Regions from separate parts of the Fusobacterium mortiferum ATCC 9817 genome, predicted to be linked through region 2. Evidence: riboswitches for the same ligand, from Rfam matches in the RefSeq annotation. Region 2 holds a riboswitch; the other holds the start of a gene.
The links. Region 2 has a riboswitch for cobalamin ahead of FMAG_RS12945 (sirohydrochlorin cobaltochelatase). Riboswitches for the same ligand answer to the same signal wherever they lie in the genome.

Region 1: it holds a riboswitch for cobalamin, as region 2 does, so the genes downstream of both, FMAG_RS06505 (cobyric acid synthase) here and FMAG_RS12945 (sirohydrochlorin cobaltochelatase) in region 2, are expected to answer to the same signal.

The regions. Positions count from the first base shown of each region.
Region 1 is NZ_GL987991.1:3,650-10,253, forward strand. Features, by position in the region: gene FMAG_RS06490 (ABC transporter permease) at 1-448, shown strand, start outside; gene FMAG_RS06495 (Gfo/Idh/MocA family protein) at 551-1,507, shown strand; gene FMAG_RS06500 (ATP-dependent helicase) at 1,529-3,085, shown strand; cobalamin riboswitch at 3,203-3,402, shown strand; gene FMAG_RS06505 (cobyric acid synthase) at 3,618-5,099, shown strand; gene cbiB (adenosylcobinamide-phosphate synthase CbiB) at 5,101-6,060, shown strand; gene FMAG_RS06515 (ATP-binding protein) at 6,060-6,572, shown strand; gene FMAG_RS14090 (GNAT family N-acetyltransferase) at 6,591-6,604, shown strand, end outside.
Region 2 is NZ_GL987994.1:694,764-701,367, forward strand. Features, by position in the region: gene FMAG_RS12930 (NUDIX hydrolase N-terminal domain-containing protein) at 1-326, shown strand, start outside; gene FMAG_RS12935 (NfeD family protein) at 420-830, shown strand; gene FMAG_RS12940 (SPFH domain-containing protein) at 910-1,800, shown strand; gene FMAG_RS12945 (sirohydrochlorin cobaltochelatase) at 2,042-2,980, opposite strand; cobalamin riboswitch at 3,084-3,258, opposite strand; gene FMAG_RS12950 (ABC transporter substrate-binding protein) at 3,437-4,330, shown strand; gene FMAG_RS12955 (FecCD family ABC transporter permease) at 4,314-5,303, shown strand; gene FMAG_RS12960 (ABC transporter ATP-binding protein) at 5,305-6,075, shown strand; gene FMAG_RS12965 (response regulator transcription factor) at 6,145-6,604, shown strand, end outside.

The DNA of each region.
Region 1 (6,604 bases), on a different contig from region 2:
GGGAGCATTTCTAGCTATAACCTTATATTATATGAATATCCTATTTGATATTCCTCTTATTATACTTTTAGGGATAGGATATCTCATAGGAGCTATACCAATTGGTTACTCTTTTATGTATCAGTATGTAAAAAAATTTCCTGTTGATATATTGGAAGCTTCTGAGTTAGATTGTAAAAATTTTTATCAAAGATTTAGATATGTGGAGTTTCCAATTTTAAAAAATATTTTTATCTCCTCTTTTCTCCAAGTTTTTGCTGTGATATTTGGAGAGTTTACTGTGGTATATACTATGCAGTTAGGAGATATAATACCTATTGCTTCCCTTGTAAATTATTCATTGGTAAGTAGTAAAAAATATATGGAGAGTTCTGCTTTTTCATCTATTGTTTTGTTTATAGTTTTAAGTGCTTTTTTATTAGGGGAGTATTTTAAAGAAAAAGAGTAAAAATATTTATAAATCAAGAGTAATTCAGAAATTGCTCTTGATTTTTTATATAGTGTAAGTTATACTCAAATTAGAAATATAAAAATATTAAAGGAGAGTCAGATGATAAAATTTGCAATAATAGGGACAAGTAGTATAAGTGAAAAATTTATAGATGCATTAAAGAGTACAGAGGGGTGTGAAGCTTATGCTCTTCTTTCGAGAGATGAAAATAAAGGAAAGAGATTTGCTGAAAAGTTTGGAATAGAAAAAATATATACTAATATAGAGGAGATGCTAAAAGATAAGGATATACAAGCTGTATATATAGCTTCTCCTAATGGAAAACATTTTGAGCAAGCAAAACTTTCATTGGAAGCAGGGAAAAATGTAATTTGTGAAAAACCAATAGTTCCAACTGTAAAAGAGTTTGATATATTAAAAGAGATAGCTATAAAAAATAGAGTGGTACTTATGGAAGCAATGCGTCCTACTACTAATCCAAATTTTAAGTTAATAAAAGAAAACTTATATAAGATAGGGGCAATAAGACAAGTGATGTTAAAATATTGTCAATACTCATCAAGATATGATTTATTAAAAGCTGGAGAAGTTACAAATATCTTTGATAAAAATATGTCTGGAGGAGCGCTATATGATATAGGAGTCTATCCATTATATTTTACTTTAGCTATGTTTGGAGAACCAAAAGAGTATATGGGAAGTAACTATCTATTAAGTAGTGGTGTAGATGGTTGTGGAACAATTATTTTAAAATATCCAGATAAGATAGGAGTAATATCTTATTCAAAAATAACAGATGAAAAAACTCCATCAGAGATAATAGGAGAAGATGGTTCTATTGTTATAGATAAGGTTTCTACTGTAAAAGGAATAACAATTAAATATAGAGATGGTAGAGAGGAAAAGATAGAAGTAGATACCTATACAAATGATATGAGATATGAGATAGAGGAGTTCGCAAAACTTATAGAAGAGGGAAGAGTAGAATCAACTTTAAATAGTTTTGCTACTTCAAGAAAATGTGTGGAGATAATGGAAGCTCTTGCTAATAGATAATATCATTATTTAAGGAGAAATATGTGGGAGATATTAAAGAGATTAGTAAAGAAAGAGAAGAGAGAAGATAAAGGGATAAAAATTAGAGAGAGAAAAGTAGAAAAATCAGATGAGGAAACTCTATTGAGAAAAAGTATAAGAGATTTGGAGAGGAGAGAGGTAGAGAGTGTAGATACCTCTCTTTTATCTAAAGGATATAAAATAGACTATTCCTCTCTACTCAATGAGGAACAGAAAAAAGCACTGCTCTCAACAGAGGGACAATATCTAGTGATAGCTGGAGCAGGTTCTGGAAAAACTAGGACAATAGTATATAGAACAGCTTGGTTGATTGAAAACGGAGTATCAGAGGAAAAAATTTTAATGGTAACATTTACTAGAAAAGCTAGTGAAGAGATGAAAGAGAGATTAAAAAATATTTTAAATGTAGAAGAGCTAAAAACAGTAGTAACTACATTTCACTCTTTTTGTGCTAGACTTATTTTTAAATATAAGGCTCTTTTTGAAGTAGATAATCTAAATATAATGGAAGAGGGAGAAAGAGAAAAGATTCTCTTAAAAATAGTAGAGAGGTTTGAACTAAATAAAAAATACAAAGGAAAATTTTATGATATTGAAGAGTTATCAAATAGATTAGAAAAATTACAAAATGCAAGGTTGAGATTAGAAGATATCTTTCCTAAAGAGCATATAGATGACATTATAAAAATTAAGTCCGAATATAGAAAATATAAAAAAATAAAAAATGTTTATGAGTATGATGATCTGGTTGAGATAGTCATAAAAAAATTTAAAGAGAATAGAGAGTTTTTAAAAATTATAAGAGATAAGATAGATTATATTGTAGTAGATGAGTATCAGGATAGTAATTTAGCTCAAAGAGAACTGCTTAAACTTCTTGTAGGAGAAGATAAAAATCTTATGGTAGTAGGAGATGACTATCAAAGTATATATGGATTTAGAGGAGCAGACTTTACTAATATTTTAAAATTTGGAGAGGATTTCCCAAAAGCAAAATTGATTAAGCTAGAGAAAAATTATAGAAGTAGTGAGGAGATAATCGCATATACTAATAGAATTGCTAATAATTTTAAAATTAAATATAATAAAAAAATCTATGGAACAGGAAGAAGAGGGGAGAGAGTACATATCAACTCATTTAAAGATGAGGAGAAAGAGGGAAGATATATTTGTGAGAAGATTTTAGCTTATAAAGAGAAGTTTCCCTTTGAGGAGATGGTGATACTATTTAGAAATAAATATACAGTAAAAGTGATGGAAAAGTTATTGATGGAATATAAAATACCATATTATAAAAAAGAGATGGAAGAGAAAAGAGGAGTAGCCCTTTACTCCTTACACTCTTCTAAAGGGTTGGAATGGGAGATAGTTTTTATACCTACACTTTTAGATGGGGTATTTCCTAGTAGTATTGAAAAAGAAAATCTTGAAGAGGAGAAAAGACTTTACTATGTAGGGTGTAGTAGGGCAAAAAGTTTTTTACATCTAAGTTATCCAAAATATCACTATGAAAAACTTGGATATTTTGATAAAAAATCAAAATTTTTAGATTACTAATAGAAGAAAATAAAACAAGGGAATGTATTTTTTTAGAAAATGATAATTATTAATATAATTAATATCTTTTTTCATAAAAAACAAGAAATAATATATATAATTCTCAGTATTTCTTTTCTTGACGGAAATGTTTGAAGTATTATATAATATTTAAAGAAAAGATAAGTAAAATTTTAAGTAGAGGGAAACAAGTGAAATTCTTGTACGGTCCCGCCACTGTAATGAGGACGAAAGTACATTAGCCACTGAGGAATTGGGAAGGAGTACAAGTAGGTTGAATCAAAGTCAGGATATCTCGCTTAAAATATTTAACTATCCTGCGTGGACGGGAGGAGAAAGAAAAATGAGATATAAGTATAGTAGATAATAAATAAAAAGTAAGTATCTATTCAGTTGATAATTCTGAATTAAAGAAAGCTAAGATGAGTTGATTTAATTTCTTTTCATAAATTGCACAATTCTTGAGCTTTCTTTTAAGCTTAGCAAATACTTTTAATATCTATTATACTTTTTTTATTTATTGAGGTGAAAAATGAAACATAGAAATATAATGGTAGTGGGGACTTCATCTGGAGCTGGAAAGAGTATGATAGTTACAGGGCTATGTAGAACTTTAACAAAAGATGGGTATAAAGTATCTCCATTTAAATCTCAAAATATGGCACTTAACTCTTTTGTTACAAGACAGGGGCTAGAGATGGGAAGAGCTCAAGTGGTACAAGCCTATGCCTGTGGAATAGAACCAGAAGTATATATGAACCCTATACTTCTAAAGCCTACCACAGATAGAAAGATTCAAGTGATAGTAAATGGTAAATCTATTGGGAATATGAGTGGAATAGAGTATGGGAAATTTAAAACCTCTTTAAAGCCAGAGATAATGAAATCATATAATTATATCAGAGAAAACTATGATATATCAATAATAGAGGGAGCAGGGAGTCCTGTTGAGATAAATATTAAGGGAGAGGATATTGCCAATATGAAGATGGCAGAGATGGCTAATGCTCCTGTGATACTTGTAGCTGATATAGATAGGGGTGGAGTTTTTGCTTCTATATATGGGACTATTATGCTTATGGTTCCAGAGGAGAGAGCAAGAGTAAAAGGAGTAATTATAAATAAGTTTAGAGGAGATGTAAATATATTAAAACCTGGACTTAAAGAGATAGAAGAATTGACAGGAGTTCCTGTAATAGGAGTAATGCCTTATAGTAATATAGATATAGAAGATGAAGACAGTGTAACAGAGAGATTTAAGAAAATGAAAAATAGAAAGGGAATAAATATCTCTGTAATCAAATTAAAACATATATCTAACTTTACTGATATAGATGCACTAGGAATAGTAGAAGATGTAAATATAAAATATATTACTTCTGCTGATGAGTTAGGAGATGAAGATATTATAATTATCCCTGGAACTAAAAACACCATAGATGACTTAAAAGAGATAAAGGATAATGGAATAGCTACTGAAATAATAAAAGCTTCTAAGGCTGGAAAAATTATAATAGGTATTTGTGGTGGATTTCAAATGATGGGAGAGAAGATAAAAGACCCATATGGAATAGAGAGTGAGATAAAAGAGATTCCTGGACTTTCTCTATTGGAATTGGAAACAGTGATGGAGAGAGAGAAAAATACTTTACAATATAAAGGTAGACTTATAAATACATCTGGATTGCTTGAAGGACTAGAGGGAGAAAAGATAAAAGGATATGAAATTCATCAAGGGGTAACTTTAGGAGAGGAGAGAAAGGTTACAGCTGATGAGAGAGTAGTAGCAGTTGTAAAGGGAGAAAATATCTTTGGAACATATCTACACGGTATATTTGACAATGAAAAAGTAACTAGACATATACTCAACAAGGTAAGAGAGAAAAAAGGTATGGAATTACAAGCTCAAGGGATATCATTTGATGAGTATAGAGAGAAAGAGCTAGACAAGCTTGAAGAAATTTTTAGAGAAAATATTGAGATGGAAAAAATTTATAAAATATTAGGTGAGTAAGATGATTTTTATAATGAGATACAGTATAGCATATATAATGGATTTAATATTAGGAGACCCACACTGGTTTCCACACCCAGTTAGATTTATAGGAAAACTTATAACTTTACTAGAAAAATTATTGTACAGATTTAGCTGTAAAAAAATTACTGGGGGAGTATTGGCTATACTGACTATTGGAATAACTTTTTTAGTATCATTTTATTTAGTTAAGTTATCACCTATGTTGGAAATATTTTTTCTATATACTACATTGGCTACTAAAAGCTTAGCAGATGAAGGATTTAGAGTTTGTAAAGTTTTAGTAGAGGGAGATATGGAAAAGGCTAAAAAAGAGCTAGCCTATTTAGTAAGTAGAGATACAAATAGTATGGACGTTACTCAAATAGTAAGAAGTATATTGGAAACAATAAGTGAGAATACAGTAGATGGAGTTATTGCTCCTATGTTCTTTGCCTTTGTAGGAAGTTTTTTTACTATTGAGGGAGTATCTCTTGCTCTTCCTTTTGCTATGGGATATAAGGCGATAAATACTTTGGATTCTATGGTAGGATATAAAAATGATAAATATATTGATTTTGGAATGTTATCTGCTAAGATAGATGATATGGCAAATTTTATTCCTGCTAGAATAGCTGGAGGATTTATTATTCCAATGGGAGCTTTTTTATTAAGAATGGATTATAGAAGTGCTTGGAGAATATTTTTTAGAGATAGACTAAACCATTCTAGCCCAAACTCTGGACACTCTGAAGCTGCTTTCGCTGGAGCATTGGGAGTACAATTTGGTGGAAGAACTAGCTACTTTGGAAAATGGCACGACAAACCTACTATTGGAGATAAATTAAAACATTTTGGAATACCAGATGTAAAAAGAGGAATTAGACTTCTATATGTTTCCTCTTGGGTGGGACTTGCTACATTTATAATTTTATCTCAATTAATAGGAGTGATTATCTAATGATAATAATTATAACAGGAGCATCACATACAGGAAAAACTCTATTAGCCCAAAACCTACTAGAGAGATATAAGTTTCCTTATCTATCAATAGACCATATAAAGATGGGATTAATAAGAAGTGGAAATATAAATCTAAATGCAGAAGATGATGAACAACTTACTCCATATCTTTGGGGAATAGTTAGAGAGATTATAAAAACAGCTATTGAGAATAAACAAAATCTAATAGTTGAAGGTTGTTATGTTCCTTTTGATTGGGAGAGAGATTTTGATAGTAAATATCTAGAGAATATAAAATATTATTGTTTAATTATGAGTAAAGAGTATATTGAAAAGAATTTTGATAAGATAGTTGAGTATGCCAATACAATAGAAAATAGATTAGATGATTCCTATTGTACAAAAGAATTTCTTATAGAGGAAAATGAGAAAAATCTAAGAGAGTGTCAAAAATATGGTTGTAAGTATATTTTAATAGATAAAGAATACAAGTTAGATATTTTATTCTAAAATAAGTGAGGTAATAAAATGAGTTATATATT
Region 2 (6,604 bases):
GGGTAGATGTAGCTTGTTCAATAAAAGAAAATACAATAAAAGAGGTTTGGGAAGAAGCAGGTTTAGAAGTAAGTGCAGATAGAATAATAGCAATAGAGGATAGAGATAAACACAATAAGCCTGAATATATTTATAAGGTTTGTAAAGTTTTTGTGCTTTGTACTGTAAAAGGTGGAGAGTTTAAAAAGAATATTGAAACTTTACAAAGTGGATATTTTTCTTTAGATGAATTACCTGAATTATCAGAGGATAAAAATAGTAGAGAGCAGATAGAGATGTGTTTTGAGGCATATAAAAATCCAGATTGGAAAGTATTTTTTGATTAAAAATATTTGGAGAATGTATGGATAATTATATTATTAGAGAGATGAAAAAAGCAAAATGATATTTTGATTTTATTTTTGAAAAGAGAGGAAAATATGTGGACTTGGTTTTTATTAGGAATAGTTTTTTTAGGAATTGAAGCTATAAGTTTTGGCTTAATATCTATTTGGTTTGCTATTGGAGCTTTTGTAGCTATGTTTTTTACTCATCTTCCCATAGATTATCAATTTTTTATCTTTATAGGAGTATCAGGTATCTCACTTTTACTTATTAGAAAAACAGCCTTGGTATTTTTAAAAGGAAGAGGAGAAGAGCTAGATAGAATTACAAAGTCTAAAATAAAAGTAGAAAATATAGAGCAAAGAGGAAATGTTGAGATATATTTAGTAAGACTAGATGGAAAAATTTGGGAAGCTATCTGTGATGAAAAATTAATAATTGGAGAGATAGCTCAAGTAGAAAAGATACAAGGAAATAAACTGATTTTAAATAAATTAAATAATTAAAAAATACAGAGAAGATTGACATATTGTAGTCAAAAACTATTGTTAAAGTTATTATATAAAACAAACTAAGGAGGAAATTATGTTTTTTATATTTTTATTAATTTTAGTTGTAATTATATTATTAGCTACACATGTAAGAATTGTTTCACAATCACAAGCTTTTGTAATTGAAAGATTAGGAGCTTATCTAACTACTTGGGACGTTGGACTAAATGTTTTAATTCCATTTATAGATAGAATTGTTAGAAAAGTTTCTCTAAAAGAGCAAGTTTTAGATTTTCCACCACAGCCAGTTATTACAAAAGATAACGTTACTATGCAGATTGATTCTGTAATATATTTTCAAATTACAGACCCTAAGCTATATACTTATGGAGTAGAAAAACCTCTTAGTGCCATAGAAAATCTAACAGCTACAACTCTTAGAAATATAATTGGAGAGATGGAGTTAGACCATACTCTTACTTCTAGAGATACTATTAATACAAAAATGAGGGCTATATTAGATGAAGCAACAGATCCATGGGGAATAAAAATTAATAGAGTGGAGTTAAAAAATATTATTCCACCAGCTGAGATACAAGATGCTATGGAAAAACAAATGAAAGCTGAAAGAGAGAGAAGAGAATCAATCTTAAGAGCTGAAGGACAAAAGAAATCTTCTATTCTAGTGGCAGAGGGAGAGAAGGAAGCAGCTATTTTAAGAGCTGAAGCTAAAAAAGAAGCTGAGATTAGGGAAGCAGAAGGTAAAGCGGAGGCAATACTTAAAATACAAAATGCTGAGGCAGAAGCAATTAGATTATTAAAAGAAGCTGGAGCAGATAAAGCTGTACTTGCTCTAAAAGGTATGGAAGCTTTTGCTAAGGTAGCTGATGGAAAAGCAACTAAGATAATTATTCCTAGTGAATTGCAAAATGTAGTTACTCTAAGCGAACTTTTCCATGAGAGTAGCAAAAAAGAAGTTAAATAATTAGTAAAAAGAATGAGCTTATAAAACTATGTATAAGCCATTCTTTTTTCTTTTTAAGGGAAATATATCTCTATTTTTATATCAATTTTAACGGCTTTAAATAGTGTTTTTAGAGGCGGTTTAAGACTTGAAATAAAGAGGGTTAGAGGAGGTAAAAATTTCAAAAAATAAAACAAAAAACCCAAAAAGTTTACTTTTCAGGTTTTTTAGAAGAAAAACATGTGTTTTTTAAATAAAATTATTAATCTTTTTCTTTAGAGTATTGTACTTTTTTAGAAGCTATATCTTCTGGTTTGTGATGAGTTATAAATTTAATATGGTCCACATAGATATTTTGAATATCTTCATTTTGACCTAGTCCCATTAAAATAACTTTTGATACTGTAAATCCAGCTTTTTGTAGATTTTCATTCCAATCTCCAGCTATATCATTTTGAGCATGATCTCCAGCTACAAACATAAATGGCATAAGAATTACATCTTTTACCCCTCTATCTTTTAATTTTTTTACTACATTGTCAAATTCTGGATATCCTTCAACTGTTCCTACAGCATAATTTTCATAACCTTCAGCAGAGAAAACATAATCCATCATAGCATAAGCTGAACCACCAAAGTGATGAGTACCATGTCCTACTAAAACAACTCCTTGATTTTCTTTTAGTGGACCAATTTTTTCAGCAATAGCTTTAGCTACTTTCTCATAGTCATGAGCCTCTGTAAGAAGAGGAGCACCTAATCTTATATCCTTAAATGAATCTTCATAAAAAGCTACCTCATTTTTTAAGTTTTCACTCTCTACTCCATTCATTATATTTGTACCTTGAACTAATACATGAGTATAGCCTTGTGCTTTTAATTCATCAAGCACCTCTTGAGGATTTAATTTTACAATTCCTCTCTCTTTCAATCTTCTCATAATAATTCTAGAAGTATAAGCTTCTTTTACATCTACATTTTTAAATTCTTTTTTTACTTTTTCATTGATTCTGTCAATAGTTAAAGCTCTAGTGTCGTCAAAAGTAGTACCAAAATGTACCATCAAGATAGCTGCCTTATCATCTTTCTTCATTCCTTTAAAAAAATCTTTGTCCACAAATCCTCCATCTGAATGAGCTAGTGCCATAGTCCCATTGACTAAAAGCATTGAGCTTAGAAATAGTTTTGTAATTGTTCTCATAAAAGTCCTCCTAATTTTATTTTAGGGAAATAAAAAATCCCCATATTCTAGGGGACAGATATAGACTCCAATAGAGTAAATATCCTTGTCCTCGCAAGATATTTTAAAATAATGTATCAAGGCTGGTCTCCTGACTTAGCTTCAATTTACTCAGTAACCTTCCCAACAGAGTCAGTGGCATAACTACCTTTCATCAGCAACACAGTGGCGGGACCGTGGAGGAATAAAACCTCTCTTCCCAATTAATCTCAAAAGAGAACCTCTAACATATATTTCATCTAATATCAATATACTATCTTTATTTTAAAAAGTCAATCCTTTGACGGTGAAAAAATATGATTATATAAAAAGAATATCTTTTATCAAATTATAATAAAAAAAAGGAATATTATTTTCAATTGACAAAGAGTGGATAACATAATAAAATTTAGATATTAAGTTTAAAAGGAGTTCATAATGAAAAGATTTAATATTTTATTTTTATTCATATTTTTAACTCTAGAGATTTTAGGAGAGGGATTTTATATCAGACAGGGAGATGAAGAGTTAAGATTAGATTACACTCCTAAAAAAATTATAACTGATTCAGCTATTCTTTCAAGATTTTTTGATGCATTGGATATAGACTTAGTTGGTATTCCAAACTCCTCTACAAAAATACCAGAGAGATACAAAGACGTAGAGAGGATAGGAAAAGCTGGAATACCAGATTTAGAAAAGGTAAAAGCACTAGGAACTGATTTAGTAGTAGCAACTCTTTTTTCTAAACCAACTATAAAACCAAAGTATGATATGCTAAATATTCCAAGTTTTTATATAGATGTGGAAACTTATGGAGAATCTAAAGAGGCAGTGGAGATTTTAGGAAAAGCTTTTGATAGAGAGGAGAAAGCACAAGAGATTTTAAAAGAGTGGGAGAGAAGAGAAAAAATTTTACAGGAGAAGGTAGAAAATAGAAAAGGGAAAAAGATAGCTATCATATATGGAAATGGAGAGAGCTTCTTTATGACAGGAAAAGAACATTTTTTAGAGGAGTTAATAGAAAAGATAGGTTGTGAAAATGTAGTTACATCTTTAGATAAAAAAGCTACTGAAAAAAAATCTGTACCTTTTAGCTTGGAACAATTAGTTTTATTAAATCCAGATGTGATTCTGATTATGCCTAATAGTAAAACTAAAAATGGAGAGGTTTTTAAGGAGAGTTTTAAAACAAACTCCATTTGGCAATTGACAACTGCTTATAAAAATCAGGCTATCCATATAATAGACCCAACACTTTTTAGAATGAGTGCAGGAGTAAATTCTATTGATGCTTTAGAGGAGTTATATAGATATGTCTATGAAAACTAAAAAAATTTCACTGATATTTTTTTCAGTAGTGGCTTTAATTTTTATTACAATTTTCTCCATTAGGTTTGGTAGTGTAAATTTTTCTTTTATAGAGATTGTTAAGGCACTATTTGTAAAAAATTATGAAAATGAAATACTTAAATCTATTCTCTGGGATATACGTATTCCTAGAATTTTAATAGCACTTATGGTGGGAGGAAATCTTGCTCTAGCTGGAGTACTTCTTCAGGCTGTGATGAAAAATCCTCTTGCTGACCCAGGGCTGACAGGAGTATCAGCGGGAGCTAGTGTTTCAGCTCTTATCGTTATGATAATTTATCCAAGTGCTATACTTTTTATGAACTTAACAGCTTTTTTAGGGGGAGCTTTAGCTTGTGGACTTGTATTTCTTCTTGCTTGGAAAAAAGGTTTAAAACCTTTGAGAGTAATCTTATCTGGAGTAGCTGTAAATGCTTTTCTTGGAAGTGTAACAGGACTGATGTTTATCCTTTTTAGTGATGAGATACAGGGAGTTCTCTCTTGGTTGAATGGAAGTTTAAATGGGAAAAACTGGACACACGTATATGGGATACTTCCCTATACTGTATTTGGAATAATTGGCTCTATGACTTTAGTGAGAGATGCTAATATTTTACAATTGGGAGATAATTTTGCTATAAACTTGGGATTAAATATTCCAAGAAAAAGATTGAAATTTTGTATCTTTGCTTGTTTTCTCACAGGAATATCTGTGGCAAATGTAGGGCTGATTGGATTTGTGGGGCTTGTTGTACCACATATGGCAAGAATGATAATTGGTTCTGACCATATGTATCTATTACCATTTTCTGCTATCTTAGGAGCTATTGTTTTGGTATTAGCTGATACAATTTCACGTACTCTCTTCTCTCCTATTGAGATACCAGCTGGAATAGTTATGGCTATAATAGGGGTACCATTTTTCCTATACCTACTCAGAAAGACAGGAGATTAATATGATTAGTGGAAAAAATATAGAGATAGCTTATGAAAAAAATATTGTTATTAAGGATTTAGATATTGAGATAAAAAGGGGAGAGATTCTTACAATATTAGGAACAAATGGTTGTGGAAAATCTACACTTCTCAAAGGAATATCTAGAGTAATTCCCTATAAAAATGGAACTATCTCTTTGGAAAATGAGATAATTCATAATATAAATAGTAAAGAGTTTGCTAAGAGATTGGCATTTGTTTCACAAAATAATGAGATTCCTGAGGATATAACTGTTGAAGAATTTGTAAGATATGGAAGAACTCCTCATAAAAAATGGTATGAGTTATTAAATGAAGATGATGAGAAAATAGTTAGTTGGGCTATGGAGATTTGTAAGATAGAAAAATTTTCTAAAAGGAAAGTGATGAGTTTGTCAGGAGGAGAGCGACAAAAGGTTTGGATTGCTATGGTACTAGCTCAAAAGACTTCAGTTCTATTATTAGATGAACCAACTACATATTTAGATATATGTCATCAGTTTGAAATTATGGAGTTGATAAAGGAGTTAAATAAAAAATTGGGAATAACTATTGTAATGGTACTTCACGATTTAAATCAAGCTTCTCAATACAGTGATAGGGTTTTAGTGTTAAAAGATGGGAAAAAATATATTGAGGGAGATACTAGAGAGGTATTGACAAAGGAGTTAGTAAGAGAGGTATACAAAGTGGAGGCAGAGGTAGAGTATTACAATGAGTTGCCATATTTTAAATTGAGAGGACTGCTATAGTTCCTCTTTTTTAATTTAATTTTAATAAATAAGTGGTATAATATAAAAAATCTTTATGAGGTGAGGGGTATGAGAGTATTAGTAGTAGAAGATGAGAGAGATTTGAATAGAGTAATTTGTAAAAAATTAAAAGTAGAAGGGTACAGTGTAGATGCTTGCTATGATGGAGAAGAGGCTCTTCTTTATATAGATGGAGCTACCTATGATATTATTTTAATGGATATAATGATGCCAAAATTAAATGGATATGAGGTACTAGAAAAGATGAGAAGAGAGAAAAACTCTACCCCTGTACTTTTTTTAACAGCTAAAGATGCTATTGAAGATAGGGTAAAGGGATTAGATTTAGGAGCAGATGACTATATAGTAAAACCTTTTCATTTTGATGAGTTGATGGCGAGAATAAGAGTTTTAATCAGAAGAAATCACGGTTCTGTAAGTAATGAGTTGAGAGTAGCAGATTTAGTTATGGATTGTGCTACTAGAATAGTAAAACGTGGAGATAAGGAGATAGATTTATCAGCTAAGG